Tardiphaga sp. vice304: one gene and its partner. The protein of the gene in region 1 interacts with the protein of each later gene in a pairwise test. Links are inferred from orthologs where the notes say so. Each region holds a gene or a part of one and is shown on either strand. Other genes may lie near its edges.

What was found. The genes of interacting proteins can lie anywhere in the genome.
Region 2: the proteins of lon (region 1) and rplI interact in binary tests that used the Escherichia coli proteins (3 or more experiments, as listed by UniProt). The link is inferred for Tardiphaga sp. vice304 from one-to-one orthologs.

Annotation. Positions count from the first base shown.
Region 1 is NZ_CP041402.1:2,960,637-2,968,547, reverse strand. What follows is about bases 3,672-6,768. They hold lon (endopeptidase La), read right to left. Parts: upstream 6,385-6,768; coding sequence 3,958-6,384; downstream 3,672-3,957. Other genes in these bases: clpX (ATP-dependent Clp protease ATP-binding subunit ClpX), read right to left, coding at 6,711-6,768; FNL56_RS14050 (DUF4864 domain-containing protein), read left to right, coding at 3,672-3,684. Outside these bases: phnD (phosphonate ABC transporter substrate-binding protein), read right to left, coding at 1-204; phnC (phosphonate ABC transporter ATP-binding protein), read right to left, coding at 276-1,091; FNL56_RS14055 (alpha-D-ribose 1-methylphosphonate 5-triphosphate diphosphatase), read left to right, coding at 1,966-3,144; more of FNL56_RS14050, read left to right, coding at 3,280-3,671; more of clpX, read right to left, coding at 6,769-7,911.
Region 2 is NZ_CP041402.1:3,109,006-3,116,659, forward strand. What follows is about bases 3,308-6,147. They hold rplI (50S ribosomal protein L9), read right to left. Parts: upstream 5,103-6,147; coding sequence 4,512-5,102; downstream 3,308-4,511. Other genes in these bases: FNL56_RS14790 (hypothetical protein), read left to right, coding at 3,343-4,395; FNL56_RS14800 (hypothetical protein), read right to left, coding at 5,149-6,108. Outside these bases: alr (alanine racemase), read right to left, coding at 1-494; FNL56_RS14775 (hypothetical protein), read right to left, coding at 579-893; FNL56_RS14780 (replicative DNA helicase), read right to left, coding at 988-2,490; FNL56_RS14785 (hypothetical protein), read left to right, coding at 2,836-3,069; FNL56_RS14805 (metallophosphoesterase), read right to left, coding at 6,241-7,389; rpsR (30S ribosomal protein S18), read right to left, coding at 7,541-7,654.

The DNA of each region.
Region 1 (7,911 bases):
GCGCAAATTGACCTTCACGCCCAGCTCCTTCGAGAGATAGCTCACGAAGGGCTGCCAGCGCTCGGTGACGCCGGAACCGTTTTCCGCCGGGATGACGGCGAAGGTCAGTTCCGGATATTTGGTCTTGTAGTCCTGCGCCGACGCGGCCGAGGTGGCGAGCGCGAGCGCTGCGGCGCTGATGAGAAGAATGCGGCGATTGATCATGATAGCCTCAGGGTTCGTTCGGGTTTGAAGGCGCTTGCTGAATACAGCCCGCGGATGTCAGGGCTGCGACGTCAGGCGGCGGCGGCGTTGCCATAGGCGGGAACGCCGGCGGGTACCGGATGGTGAGTCGGGTTCCTTCCCATCACCTCGTCGGCTTCCAGGTCGTAGAGCTCGCGGGCGATGCTTTCGGTCAGCGCGGCCGGCGCCCCGTCGAACACCACGCGGCCCGCGGACATGCCGATCAACCGGTCGCAATAGGTCCGCGCCAGATCGAGCGAATGCAGGTTGCACATCACGGTGATGCCGAAATGCTTGTTGATGCGCAGCAGTGCATCCATCACGATGCGGGTATTGCGCGGATCCAATGATGCGATCGGCTCGTCGGCGAGAATGATGTCGGGCTGCTGCACCAGCGCACGCGCAATGGCGACGCGCTGCTGCTGGCCGCCGGAAAGTTGATCGGCGCGTTGCGCCGCCAGCGAGGCCATATCGAATTGCTCGAGCGCCGACATTGCCAGAGCGCGGTCCTGCTCGGGCCACATCTGGGTCAGAGAACGCCATTGCGGCATCTCGGACAGCCGGCCCATCAGCACGTTGGTCAGCACGTCGAGACGACCGACCAGATTGAACTGCTGGAAGATCATCGCCGAGCGCGCGCGCCACTGCCGGAGATCGCGACCACGCAACGCCGTGATATCGACGCCGTCATACTGGATGCGGCCCGAGGTCGGCTCCGCCAGCCGGTTGATCATCCGCAGCAGCGTCGATTTGCCGGCGCCGGAGCGACCGATCACGCCGACGAAGGCGCCGGAGGCTATCTCGAACGACGCATGATCGACCGCCGCCTTGGCGCCGAAGCGGCACGTCAGATTATCAACCACCAGCATGCCGTACTCCCAAAGCAATAGAACGCAAGCCGTAACGCCCATGGTTGACAGTGATATGACATCGCCAATCCACCGCCGCGCAGTCCCCAGGCTGGGACTTTTCGGTGATCATCATCGAAACGTCACGCTGTCGTCACGGAACCGATCGAAGAGAACCACGCGCACCGCTGTGTCCTTATGAGCGGCATCGCCGCCGAGCCTTTCCTGCAGGAGTATCCATGACCGAAAAGAAACTCTCACCGGTGCCGTCGGTCGATCCGACCGCGCGACTGGTCGAGGCCACGCTCGGCGCCTATTGCGAGGTCGGCGCGCGTACGGTCCTGCAGGAAGTCGCGATGGGCGACTACTCCTATGTCGTGAATGACGCGCAGGTCACCTACACGACGATCGGAAAATTCGTCTCTATCGCCGCCATGACGCGGATCAATCCCGGCAACCATCCCATGCACCGCGCCACGCAGGCGCATTTCACCTATCGCGCCAGCGCCTATTTTCCGGGAGAGGCCGACGACGCCGAATTCTTCGAATGGCGCCGCGCGCCTCATGTCACGATCGGCCATGACGTCTGGATCGGTCACGGCGCCATCGTGCTGCCCGGCCGCCATATCGGCACCGGAGCGGTGATCGCCGCCGGCGCCATCGTGACCAGGGATGTGCCGGCCTATACGATCGTCGCCGGCAATCCCGCGCGCATCATTCGCCGCCGCTTTCCGGAAGACGTAGCCGCCCGGCTCGGCGAGCTGGCGTGGTAGGACTGGGACCACGCGACGCTGCGCCAGGCCCTGCCCGACTTTCGCAAACTTTCGGTGGAAGATTTTCTCGACAAGTACCAATCTGGCGGCGCGGCGCCCGCCGCCCAGCAAACGGCAGAGACATGACGAATATTTTCATTGACGGCGGACGCACCCTGCTCGGCCACGAACTCGTCGAAACCTCGCTGCAGATCTACGGCGGCAGCATCGCCGCCATCGGACATGACCACGCGCATGGCCTCGGTGTCGACGCCGGCGGCCTGCTGGTGCTGCCGGGAATCGTCGACCTGCATGGCGACGCCTTCGAGCGTCAATTGATGCCGCGCCCCGGCGTCGATTTCCCCGTTGACGTCGCCCTCATCGACAGCGACCGCCAGGCGATAGCCAATGGCATCACCACGGTTTTCCACGGCACCACCTGGTCATGGGAGCCCGGGCTGCGCGGCGCCGAGAATGCGCGACTGCTGCTGCAGGCGATCGAGACGCTGCGGCCGCAGCTGGCCGCCGACACCCGCTTCCATCTGCGCCAGGAGACCTACAATCTCGACGCCGAGACCGAGATCCTGCAGTGGCTGGCTGACGGCCGCATCGACCTGCTGGCGTTCAACGACCACATGGACCTGACCGGGATCTTTAAACCCGCGAAGCGCGCCCGCATGGTCGAGCGCAGCGGCCTCAGCAGCGAGGCGTTCGGCCTCCTGGTCGAGCGCGTGCTGTCGCGCGCCGATGCCGTGCCGGCGTCGATCGCGCGCCTCGCGCAGGCGGCCAAGGCGGCAAAGGTGCCGACGCTGTCGCATGATGACATGACACCCGACATGCGCAGCGACTTCCGCGCGCTCGGCGTGGCCATTGCGGAGTTTCCCATCAACGAGGAAACCGCGGTTGCCGCCGCGGACGCCGGCGACTTCATCGTGTTCGGCGCGCCGAACGTGGTGCGCGGCGGCAGCCACACCGGCTGGACCCGCGCATCCGACATGATCGCCAAGGGCCTGTGCTCGATTCTCGCGTCGGATTACTATTATCCCGCGCAACTGCTGGCCGCGTTCCGGCTTGTCGCCGACGGCATCCTGCCGCTGCCGCAGGCCTGGGCGCTGATTTCGGCCAATCCGGCGGCGGCGGCCGGCCTGACCGACCGTGGTGTGATCGCCGAAGGCCGACGGGCCGATCTGGTGCTGATCGACGACAGCGTGGCGCTACGGCCGCGCATCGTCGCGGTGGTCGCCAACGGGCGATTGGTGCATCTGACCGACGCCGGCCGCCTGCTGCAGGCGGGCCCGGCCCGCGCGCTCGCCGCGGAATAGGCGCGGCCTTCGCGGCGACGGCGGGGGGCCGCCGTCGCCGGGTTTTCGCGCATTCTCTGCAACCAAACGCCCGGCCTGCCAGTATCTGTCAGCATGGCCCGGCGGCATAGCCCGTCGCCTGCACGGGAGAGATACATGCGAGTAGCCGTTCTACTGGTTGCGCTGCTGCTGGGCCTGGCTGCCCCCGCGCGGGCCGACGATGTCGCCGCTGCGCAAAACGAGATCCGCGCGCAGGAACAGGCGCTCGCCCGCGACGATGCCGCGGCCGCCTACTCTCATGCCGCGCCGGCGCTGCAGCGCATGTTCGGCGATCCCGACACCTTCATGGCGATGGTCCGCAGCGGCTACGCGCCGGTGTATCGCCACAAGAGTTTCGACTTCACGGATTCGCGCAGCGTCGGCGGTCGAATCGAGCAGGACGTCCGCATCGTCGATACCGAAGGCGTGCCGTGGGATGCGCTGTACTTTCTGGAGGTCCAGCCCGACGGCAGCCTGAAAATCATCGGCTGCACGCTGAAGGCGGTCGGCACCTCGGCGTAAGCACCGCGCGCACTCCTATGATCTAGCCATTGCCCCAGCGACGCTCAGGCCGTGCGCCCCCTCTCCCTGTGGGAGAGGGCGGGGGTGAGGGGATACGGTCTATCGATGGCGCGAGACCCCCTCGCCCGGATATTCGAGCTGACGCTCGAATAACCGACCTCTCCCGACGGGGAGAGGTGACGGGGCGTCGCTGATGCCTGCAATACGTCGGCACATCCCACAAAAAAGCGGCGCCCCGAAGGGCGCCGCTGATGTCGTCGTGAGGATCGATCCTTAGTGCGCGGTGAGGCCGCTGCCGGCTTCGTCGGCGGCGTCCGGCTTGACCGGCAGCTTGGTGTCCTCTTCCCACTCGATCGGGATCGGCTTGCGCACCAGGGCGTTGGCGATCACGTCATCCATCCGGGCGACCGGAATGATGGTCATGCCGCCCTTGATGGCGTCGGAGATCTCGGTGAGGTCCTTGGCATTGTCCTCGGGGATCAGCACCGTCTTGATGCCGCCGCGGGCCGCTGCCAGCAACTTCTCCTTCAATCCGCCGATCGGCAGGATCCGGCCGCGCAGCGTGATTTCGCCGGTCATGGCAAGATCGTGCCGGATCGGAATGCCGGTCAGCACCGACACGATCGTCGTGGCCATCGCCACGCCGGCCGACGGGCCGTCCTTCGGGGTCGCCCCTTCCGGCACGTGGACGTGGATGTCGCGCCGCTCGAACAAAGGCGGTTCGATCCCGAAGGTGATCGCGCGCGAGCGGACGTAGGACGCCGCCGCCGAGATCGATTCCTTCATCACGTCCCGCAGATTGCCGGTGACGGTCATGCGGCCCTTGCCGGGCATCATCACGCCTTCGATGGTCAGCAACTCGCCGCCGACATCGGTCCACGCCAGACCGGTCACGACGCCCACCTGGTCGTCGAGCTCGATCTCGCCGAAGCGATATTTCGGAATGCCGAGGAATTCCTCGATATTCTTCTCGGTGACCTTCACCACCTTCTTCTTCGAGAGCATCAGCTCCTTCACGGCCTTGCGGGCCAGTGTGGAGAGCTCGCGCTCGAGATTACGCACGCCCGCCTCGCGGGTGTAGCGGCGGATCATCAGCAGCAGGGCGTCGTCGTCGATCGACCATTCCTTGCTGTCCAGACCGTGCTTGGAGAGCGCGACCGGGATCAGGTGCTTGCGCGCGATCTCGACCTTCTCGTTCTCGGTGTAACCGGCGATCCGGATGATCTCCATGCGGTCCATCAGCGGCCCCGGAATATTCAGGGTGTTCGCCGTGGTGATGAACATCACGTTGGACAGGTCGTAGTCCACTTCCAGATAGTGGTCGGCGAAGGTGCCGTTCTGCTCGGGGTCCAGGACCTCGAGCAGCGCGGACGACGGATCGCCGCGGAAATCGGCGCCCATCTTGTCGATCTCGTCGAGCAGGAACAGCGGGTTCGAGGTCTTGGCCTTGCGCATCGACTGGATGATCTTGCCGGGCATCGAACCGATATAGGTCCGGCGATGGCCGCGGATCTCCGCCTCGTCGCGCACGCCGCCGAGCGACACGCGCACGAACTCACGTCCGGTCGCTTTCGCGATCGACTTGCCGAGCGAGGTCTTGCCGACGCCGGGAGGACCGACGAGGCACAGGATCGGGCCCGACAGCTTGTTGGCCCGGGTCTGCACCGCGAGATACTCCACGATGCGGTCCTTGACCTTCTCCAGGCCATAGTGGTCCTCGTCGAGCACGGCCTGCGCCGCGGCGAGGTCCTTCTTGACCTTGGACTTCTTGTTCCATGGAATCGACAGCAGCCAGTCGAGGTAGTTGCGCACGACGGTCGCTTCCGCGGACATCGGCGACATCTGGCGCAGCTTCTTCAGCTCGTGCTGCGCCTTCTCGCGGGCTTCCTTGGACAGCTTGGTCTTGGCGATCTTCTCCTCGATGTCGGCCAGCTCGTCGCGACCTTCGTCGTCGCCGAGTTCCTTCTGGATCGCCTTCATCTGCTCGTTGAGGTAGTACTCGCGCTGGGTCTTCTCCATCTGCCGCTTGACGCGGCTGCGGATGCGCTTCTCGACCTGCAACACCGAGATCTCGCTCTCCATCAGGCCGAGCACCTTCTCCAGGCGCGCGGTGACCGACAGCGTCTCCAGGATGCCCTGGCGATCCGCAATCTTGACGGCGAGATGCGACGCGACCGTATCGCCGAGCTTGGCGAAATCGGTGATAGCCTGCACGACGCCGACGACCTCGGCGGAGATCTTCTTGTTGAGCTTCACATAGCTCTCGAAGTCGGACACGACCGAGCGCGACAGCGCTTCCGCCTCGACCGAGGTAGCATCGGTGTCGGCCAGCGCGGTGGCAGTGGCTTCATAGTATTCGGCACGGTCGGAATACTTCTCGACCTTGGCGCGCTCGAGGCCTTCCACGAGGACCTTCACAGTACCGTCGGGAAGCTTCAGGAGCTGCAGCACGCTGGCGAGCGTGCCGATCTCGTAGATGGAATCCGGGGCCGGATCGTCGTCCGACGCATTCTTCTGCGTGGCGAGCATGATCAGCGCGTCGCTCTTCATCACCTCTTCGAGGGCACGGATCGATTTCTCGCGGCCGACGAACAGCGGCACGATCATGTGCGGGAAGACCACGATGTCGCGCAGCGGCAGCACCGGATAAGAGTGGCTTTCGCCGTGAATGATAGTTGGCCGGGGTTTGGAGGCAGTCATGGCCCAATCCTTTTGCTGTACCCCCCTGCTCGCGGTCCGCTCTTTGCGCAACCGCCACAAGGTGCCGATTTTCCATCTCACTCGGCCGCCTCAGGCTCCGCTTGTCCGGATCGTAATAGCGAATCTTGGGGGAGGAAAGATGTTCGCCGAAAGCCTAAGGTGGCTATGGCTCGGGGGGGTGTCAAGAGACGCGATCGCGTCTGCCACTGGTACCAATACCCGGTCACCGCGGACGGTTGCCGCCAACTCTTTTTCGCAAAAAAAACGGCTGCCGATCGGATCGGCAGCCGTTTTGTCAGGTCTCGTCAAGCAGCACGGTAGCCCGATCAGGCGCTGGCGCTGCTCTCGGTGTTGGCGCGGTCCGCGTAGATGTACAGCGGGCGAGCGGTACCTTCCACGACCTCGCGGGAGATCACGACTTCCTCGACGCCTTCCAGACCCGGAAGATCGAACATCGTTTCGAGCAGGATGCTTTCCAGAATGGAGCGCAGGCCGCGCGCGCCGGTCTTGCGTTCGATCGCCTTGCGCGCCACCGCGCCCAGGGCCTCGTCGGCGAAGGTCAGCTCGATGTTCTCCATCTCGAACAGGCGCTGGTACTGCTTGACCAGCGCGTTCTTCGGATCGGTCAGAATCTTCTTCAGCGAGGCCTCGTCGAGATCCTCGAGCGTCGCCACGACCGGCAGACGACCGACGAATTCGGGGATCAGGCCATACTTCAGCAGATCTTCGGGCTCTACGAAGCGGAAGATTTCGCCGGTGCGGCGGTCTTCCGGCGCCAGAACCTGGGCGGCAAAGCCGATCGAGGTCGACCGACCGCGCGCCGAGATGATCTTTTCGAGGCCGGAGAACGCACCGCCGCAGATGAACAGGATGTTGGTGGTATCGACCTGCAGGAACTCCTGCTGCGGATGCTTGCGGCCGCCCTGAGGAGGCACCGACGCCACGGTTCCTTCCATGATCTTCAGCAAGGCCTGCTGCACGCCCTCGCCCGACACGTCGCGGGTGATCGAGGGATTGTCGGACTTGCGCGAGATCTTGTCGATTTCGTCGATATAGACGATGCCGCGCTGCGCCCGCTCGACATTGTAGTCGGCCGACTGCAGCAGCTTCAGGATGATGTTCTCGACATCCTCGCCGACATAGCCGGCTTCGGTCAGCGTGGTGGCGTCGGCCATCGTGAACGGCACGTCGAGGATGCGCGCCAGCGTCTGGGCGAGCAGCGTCTTGCCCGAACCGGTCGGTCCGATCAGCAGGATGTTCGACTTCGCCAGTTCGACGTCATTGTGCTTGGTCTGGTGGTTGAGGCGCTTGTAATGGTTATGCACCGCGACCGAGAGGACCTTCTTGGCATGGCTCTGGCCGATGACGTAATCATCGAGAACCTTGCAGATTTCCTTCGGCGTCGGAATTCCGTCGCGCGACTTGACCAGTGAGGATTTGTTTTCCTCCCGAATGATGTCCATGCAGAGCTCGACGCACTCGTCGCAGATGAAGACGGTGGGACCCGCGATCAATTTGCGAACTTCG
Region 2 (7,654 bases), 150 kb from region 1 along the record:
CGCGGCACGATGTTTTCAGCGTCGGAAAGGCTTAGGCCGAGCCGGTTCATCCCGGTGTCGATATGCAGTGCCGCGCCGCCGCGCCAGCCGGATTGCCGGCAGTAAATGTCCCATTCGGCGAGTTCGGGCAGGTCGCCGATCACCGGGCGGCAGTTGATGGCGGCCAGCGCGTCGCCGGAGTTTTGCAGGAAGCCACTGAGCAGATAGATCGTGGCTTCCTTTGACGCGGCGCGGGCGGCGCGGGCCTCTTCGAGCGTGGCGACGAAGAAGGTCTTGCAGCCGGCCGTGGTCAGCGCACGCACCACGGGATCGATTCCGCAGCCATAGGCGTCGGCCTTCACCGCCGCGCCGCATTCGGCCGGCACGCCGAGCTTCTCGAGCTTCTTCCAGTTTGCCGCGATGGCATCGAGATCGATGGTCAGCACGCCGGTCGCGGTGGCGTCGAGCAGCGCCGCGTTACCGGCGATGGGGTTGGGATCCGACACGATCTTCATGGACATTCCTGACGCAGCATCGATCACGCGATGGCAGCAACGCCCGGCAATCGCAGCGCACAATAGGCGCGCGGGGAAAAGGGTTCAACCGCGCGCGATGGGTGATTGAAGCAGCGCCTGCAGCTTCGGGGCGATCGTGATCAGGCCGCCGGTGATGACCAGAGCGGTCGTAACAACGACGATGATGAAACCTTTGCCCGGCAGATGCGCGACGCGCTCTTCGAGGCGAGCCAAGCGATCGCGGACATCGCGCGAGTCAGCGCGCAACTCGGCCACGTCGCGTTTGATGTATTCGGCGTCGCTCTGCAATTTTCCGAACTCGCCAGGCAGAATATCAGCTGTTCGAGACCGTGCAGTCGCCGTTGCCACATCACCAGGAGTTGCGGGAGGTTCGACCATCGATCCGCTCGTTTAGCTACCCGGCACAAATATAACCGCAATCTCCGGCCCCGGAAAGGCCTCTGGGCGGATAGCCGCTCGCTAGGCGTAGAACTTACTCATGATGCGCGGGCAGGTGGCTTTCACCGACCAGATCGCTGAAGCGGGTAAACTGGCCCTCGAACTGCAGTTCGACGGTGCCGGTCGGGCCGTGGCGCTGTTTCGCAATGATGACTTCGGCGCGGCCGTGTACCAGCGACATGTCGAGCTGCCACTTCTCGTGCTCGGGGGTGCCGGGGCGCGGCTCCTTGTTCTGCAGGTAGTATTCCTCGCGGTAGACGAAGATCACCGCGTCGGCGTCCTGCTCGATCGATCCGGATTCTCTGAGGTCCGAGAGCTGCGGGCGCTTGTCGTCGCGGCTTTCGACCTGGCGCGACAGCTGCGACAGCGCGATCACCGGGCAGTTCAGCTCTTTCGCCAGGGCCTTCAGGCTCGTCGTGATCTCGGTGACTTCCTGCACGCGGTTGTCGGAGCGCTTGCCCGAGCCCTGCAAGAGCTGGATGTAGTCCACCACGATAACGTCGAGGCCCTTCTGCCGCTTCAGGCGGCGGGCGCGCGCGGTGAGCTGCGAGATCGACAGGCCGCCGGTTTCGTCGACGTAGAGCGGCAGGTTCTGCAATTCGATGGTGTGGTCGCGGATCTTCTCGAAGTCGCGCTCCGTGATGCCGCCGCGGCGGATGCTGGAGGACGAGATGTTGGTCTGCTCGGCGAGAATACGCGTCGCTAGCTGTTCGGCCGACATTTCGCAGGAGAAGAAGCCGACGATGCCGCCATTGACGGTCTTCTTGGTGCCGTCGGGCTGCAATTCATGCTGGTAGGCACGGGCGATATTGTAGGCGATGTTGGTGGCCAGCGCGGTCTTGCCCATGCCGGGGCGGCCGGCCAGCACCACGAGATCGGACGCCTGCAACCCGCCGAGGCGGGCGTCGAGATCCTTCATGCCGGTCGAGATGCCGGACAGCTTGCCCTCGCGGTGGTAGGCGTTGGCCGCCATGTCCAGCGCGGTCTTCATCGCCTGCGAGAACTTCTGGAAGCCGCCGTCGTAGCGGCCGGCTTCGGCCAGCTCGTACAGCCGGCGCTCGGCGTCCTCGATCTGCGCGCGCGGCGCAAAGTCCACCGGCGCGTCATAGGCGACGTTGACCATGTCCTCGCCGACATTGATCAACTGCCGGCGGATCGCCAGTTCATAGATCGTGCGGCCGTAGTCGTGGGTATTAATGATGGTGGTGGCTTCGGCCGCCAGCCGGGCGAGGTACTGGCCGACGGTCATGCCGCCGAGGTCGGTGTCGGCCGGCAGGAACGTCTTCAGCGTCACGGGGGTGGCGACCTTGCCGGCGCGGATGATGCTGCTGGCGGTGTCATAGATCGTCTGGTGGATCGGCTCGAAGAAATGGTCGGGCTTCAGGAAGTCCGACACCCGGTAGAAGGCGTCGTTGTTCACCAGCATGGCGCCAAGAACGCTCTGCTCCGCCTCGATATTATGCGGTGCGGTGCGGAACGCGGGCGCGCCCGGTTCCTGCGTCAGTTTGACGATGTTGTTCGAATCGAATGTGGCCATGTCTGATTTTACTTCAAAATTCGTCAGTTACGCGGCCATTCATGGAGGCGCGGCGCGATAAAGCGCCATCGGACGTCGAAGGGAAAGCGGAAGTTGGCGCGTTATGCACCACGCTCATTAAGTGTGGATTAATCGTAAGTTGCCGGCAGACAACCTTGACGGGGATCGGCGTGTTCATGGCCCGTGCCCCGCCACATGGCGAGAATTTCATTTGGCGATTGAACCCGTCGCCACGTTCCGGACACTCATCGGGAACAGCCTGACATCGTCGGTGACAATTCGTAACACCAGCAGGAACCGTGACCGTTGCGCGAGGTTGGTTACGCAACAGGCAAGGAACGCACGATGGCCCTTCTGCAAGAGACAAAGCGCGCGACGTTCGACGGCAGCCGCGACTGGCTCTTCGGCCTCGTAGAAACGCTCGATAGCGTCGAACGGCTCAGCGACGTGCCGTGTGATGATTCAGCCATGCGCGCCATGCGCGCGCGGCTGGCACGCCCGACGACGACGCGATCTGCATCCAACCGTTTTTCTCAGTTCGGATGTTCCCGTTCGCCCGCCGTGTTCCATCGCGGTTAGGCAACCTGCCAGGTCGGTTTCGCACAATTAAAGCCCCGATTCCGGATCTCGCCGCACGCTATTTCTCGCGAATAACGTCGTTCCGGCCGCGGTGCGCTTCACCAGATCCCGCGATATTGATCCAGCGATGCGCAATTCTTAGCAGCAGCCCGATGCCCGGCAGACAGAACTCGCATATCACGCGTTTGAGTTTTCGGCCGGCTTCCATTCGCGGGAGTTTCGGATACAACGGTTCCGCCGCATTCGCGGCGCTTCCATATTCGGAGAATTAGAATGTTGAGCCGAGTGCTCGGCGTGGCCACGGCGATGCTTGTGTTGAGCGTCGCGGCAGTGCCGGCCCAAGCCCAAAATCTCGAAGCCGGCAAATCGCCCTCACAGATCTTCTCGGGCTCCTGCGCGGTTTGCCACAAGAGTCCGCGCGGCCTGCTGAAGTCGGTCGCTCCGGGTTCGCTGCCGGGCTTCCTGCGCCAGCACTATACGACCAGCACCGACATGGCCTCGCAGCTGTCGGCCTATGTGATTTCCAACGGCGCCAACGATCCGCGCGGCGGCGGGTTGACCCGGCAGGGCCAGGATCTGGTGGCCCCGCGCCGGCCGGTCGAGGCTCGGCCAGAGGCAAGGCCTGACGCAAGACCTGACTCAAGGCCGGAAAACGCGCCGGCTGCCGCAGCACCTGCGCCGGCAGCGGAATCGCCCTCGTTCTTCAATTTCGGCCGCAAGCCCGCCGAGCCGCCGCAAGAAGCCGCCCGGCCGGACGCCGAGCCGCCGATGACGGCGCGGCAGAAGCGCGCCGCCGAACGCGCGGCGCGGCGCCTGGAACGCCAGAAGTCCGACGCCGTCCGGCCGACCGAAGCGGCACCGCCGGCCGCCGCAAGGCCTGCCGTGCTGGGAGAGCCCCCGGTCCCGATCGAAAGCGAGCCGGTTCGCCCCGGCAAGCCGAAGGCCGCCAAGAAGAACCGTCGCGGCCAGGAAGAGCCGCCGAAGGCCGATGCGAAGCCCGAAATGGCTCCGCCGAAGCAAGACGCCAAGCCGGTCGCTCGTCCGGTCGAGGAGACCAGACCCGAGCCGGTGAAGCCCGAGCCCCGGCCAGAGCCCGCACCGGCAATGCCGCTTCGGGCCGATCCGGTTCCGGCGGTTACGCCGGCGCCGAAGCCGGCGCCGGAGCTCAAGCCCGAACCGAAGCCAGAGCAGGAATCGCGGCCCGCCGTCGAGCCCTCTTCTTCCGCACCGGTCGCGCCTGCGCCCGCACCGCGCCCGACCGAGCCCGCATTGTCGCCGGTACCCCTGACGCCGCCGGGCGATGCGGTGCCGCCGGCCGCGCGATAACACGTCGCAACAGGTCCGGGCGTCCGTGGAACGGACGCCCGGACCCCAACAGCAAAAAGCCCGGCCTGTGATCAGGCCGGGCTTCTTTGTTTGTCGAGACGGCGAAAGGGCGACGCTTACTTGTCGTCGCCTTCGTCTTCGTCGCTCGGGCGGGCGTCGGGATCGAAGAACTCGCCGGCGGCGGCCAGTGCCTCGGCAGCAGCGTCCTGGTCTTCCTGACGGCTCGAAATGTCTTCGCCGCGGTTGATGCGCTCGGCTTCGGCTTCCGAACGGGCAACCGTGACGCTGACGCTGACTTCGACTTCCGGATGCACGGCGATCGAGATCTTGTGCTTGCCGATGGTCTTGATCGGGGCGTCGAGCAGCACCTGGCTGCGTGCGAAGGTGACGCCGTCGCTCTCGAAGGTCGCGATGATGTCGCGCACGGTGACCGAGCCGAACAGCTGGCCGGTTTCCGAAGCCTGACGCAGCACGACGACGTTGCGACCGTCGATCTTGCCGGCAACCACGGTGGCTTCTTCCTTGGCGACGAGGTTACGCGCCTCGAGGTCGGCCTTCATGCCTTCGAACTTCGAGCGGTTCATCGCGGTGGCGCGCAGCGCCTTGTTGCGCTTGAGCAGGAAGTTGCGGGCATAGCCGTCCTTGACGCGGACGACTTCGCCCATCTGGCCAAGTTTGGCGACGCGCTCCAGCAAAATGACTTCCATCTTAATCTCCTTTGGTTGGTTGAGGTTCGGGTTGGGTGAAGGGGGATCAGGCCGCCGGGGGCGGCGGCGGCCGCTGCGCCAAGCGGTCGCGAAATCCGAAGAAGGCATCGGCCAGGCCCAGCACGACCAAAGCGGCGATCGGCCACACCAGAAAGGTCACCAGCGCATAGGCCGAGCCGAGCCACAGCGCGCGGTTCTTCAGGTTACGGGTCAGCATATGCAGCGTGGCGAAGCCGGTGAGGGCGAAGGCCATGATCAGCGTGGCGCTGACGATCATCGCGAAGATGCCGATCAGGCCATCCTGGAAGGTCAGGGCGATCGCCACGCACAATGCCACCAGGGTCATCGGCGGCATTGCCGTGGTGGTCAGGTCGGGCCAGGAGCGCTGCAGCCGGCCGGACGTTGCGGTGATGCGGCCGGCGACCCACAAATTGAGCGTCAGCGTCATGATCGCAACAAGGGCGGCAGCGGCCGGCGCCATGGCCAGGGTAGCCGCGACGTTGCGGTCGCTGGACGGCACGTCGGAGGCCTGCATGATGCGCACCAGCATCGGGCGCAGCGCGTCGTGGATGGCGGCGCTGTCGGAACCGAGCGTGAGAAGGGCGCCCATCGTGGTCAGCGCGGCAAAGCCCGCGACCCACAGCAGCAGGCGGCCGACCGGATACCATTCGATGACCGGGGCGGTGGCCGGCGTGCCATTGGCGGCGGGGACGGCGGCAACGCGGCGGCCGAGCAGCGCGAGATGGCCAAGCCACCACGCCGGCAGTGCGACGGTCACGACGAACACGGCGAGAAACGACATGCCGAACAAGAGGCCAAGGCCGGTGGCGGCCATGATGCCGCCGATCGAGGCGGCGACCGGGCCCCAGCCGAGGCCCGCCACCACCAACGGCAGCGGCGAAAAATAGAACAGGGGGATAGCGATCAGCGAGCCCGACAACAGCGAGGCGAACATCAGCGCGGACGCAGCGCCCGCGGAAAGCGCGATCAGGAAGGTGGTAAGCATGCGCTGTCCCGCCCCCTTTGAGCGGTTAGATCGACGTCAACGGAAATTCCGCAGCGTGACCAACTATTTGAGTATGCGGTTGGCATATGCATCCACCGCGTGGACGCCTTCTAGGCCATTGCAGGGCCGGAATCAACGGTCGAGTAAGCGAGAACTCATCAAGGGGCCCGAGACTTGACGTAGTGTGATCCTGGTCAGCTCCGAAGGGCGTCCCAGCCGCAGGGCAAACCCCGGCCATAGCGCGGTGCCGTTGTTGACGTACAGCGTCATGCCCTCGACGTCGTAGCGGCCGGAGATGTAACCGGCGTTGGCGCGCGCGGCGAGGCGATCGAGGCCGCTGACCATGCCGCCGTGGGTATGGCCGGAGAGTTGTAGCGCGACACCGGCGGCTGCGGCATGCCGGGCATTTCTGGGTTGATGGTCGAGCAGAATGACGGGCACGCCGGCTGGCGCGCCCCTGATCGCGGCAGTCAGGTCCGGCGCCGGGTTTCCGGTCGCCGGCGCCGAGGCGTCGGTGACGCCGGCGAGAACCAGTCGACTGCCGTCGCGGTCGAGAAGCGCATGGCCATTTTCAAGGATCCGCATGCCCATTCCAGCGAAGTGCGTCATCCATGGGCGATAGCTGAAGAAATATTCGTGGTTGCCGGGGATCGCGTAGACACCGTCCTTGGCCCGCAGGTCGCGCAACGGTTCGACGTCGTCGCGGCGGATGGCAAGGCTGCCGTCGATCAGGTCGCCGGTAATGACGATCAGATCGGCATCCAGCGCATTGGATTTGTCGACCACCGCACGCGTCCATTTCGCTGGGAACAGCCGGCTGATGTGAAGGTCGGTCAGTTGCAGCATCGTGTAGCCGTCGAACTGCGAGGGCAGATCTGGAATGGCGATCTCGACGTCCTTGAGGTCAGGCACCCGGGTCGCCTGGTGGACGCCGATCGCGGCGAGCACGGCGACGACGGCAGCCATCGTATAGCGGACGCCGTCCGGCACGTGCACGCCGCTGTGCACCAGCATCGCCAGCAGCGTGGCGACGTCAAGCAACACTTGCATCGCCGCCAGAAGCACGATGGCGCCAAACGCCCAGTTGAACAGCATCACCACGGCGCGCGGGAATTCGGGCGCGAACACCGAGCCCGAGGAGAGCCGGCTCCACAGATGATATTGCGCGGCGATCAGCAGCAGGACGGCGGCGGCGAGCTTGGCCGCGAGCGGCAGCTGCAGCGGCCACAGGAAGCGGGTGACCACGACAAGCCAGGGCAGGCCGAAAATGAGATGAAAAATCGGATATCTCCGTCGGAAGAGGTCGCGTCGATCAGGCGGCCGGAACTGAACAACGCGGCAGGCCTGAAAAAGAAACAGCCCGCGACAGGAATGTCGCGGGCTGCAATCGTTTTGATCAATCCAGCCGCGGCACGGGTGCCGTGGGCTGATTTTACTTGATGACGTAGGGCAGCAGACCGAGGAAACGCGAGCGCTTGATGGCGCGGGCGAGTTCACGCTGCTTCTTGGCGGAGACGGCGGTGATGCGGCTCGGCACGATCTTGCC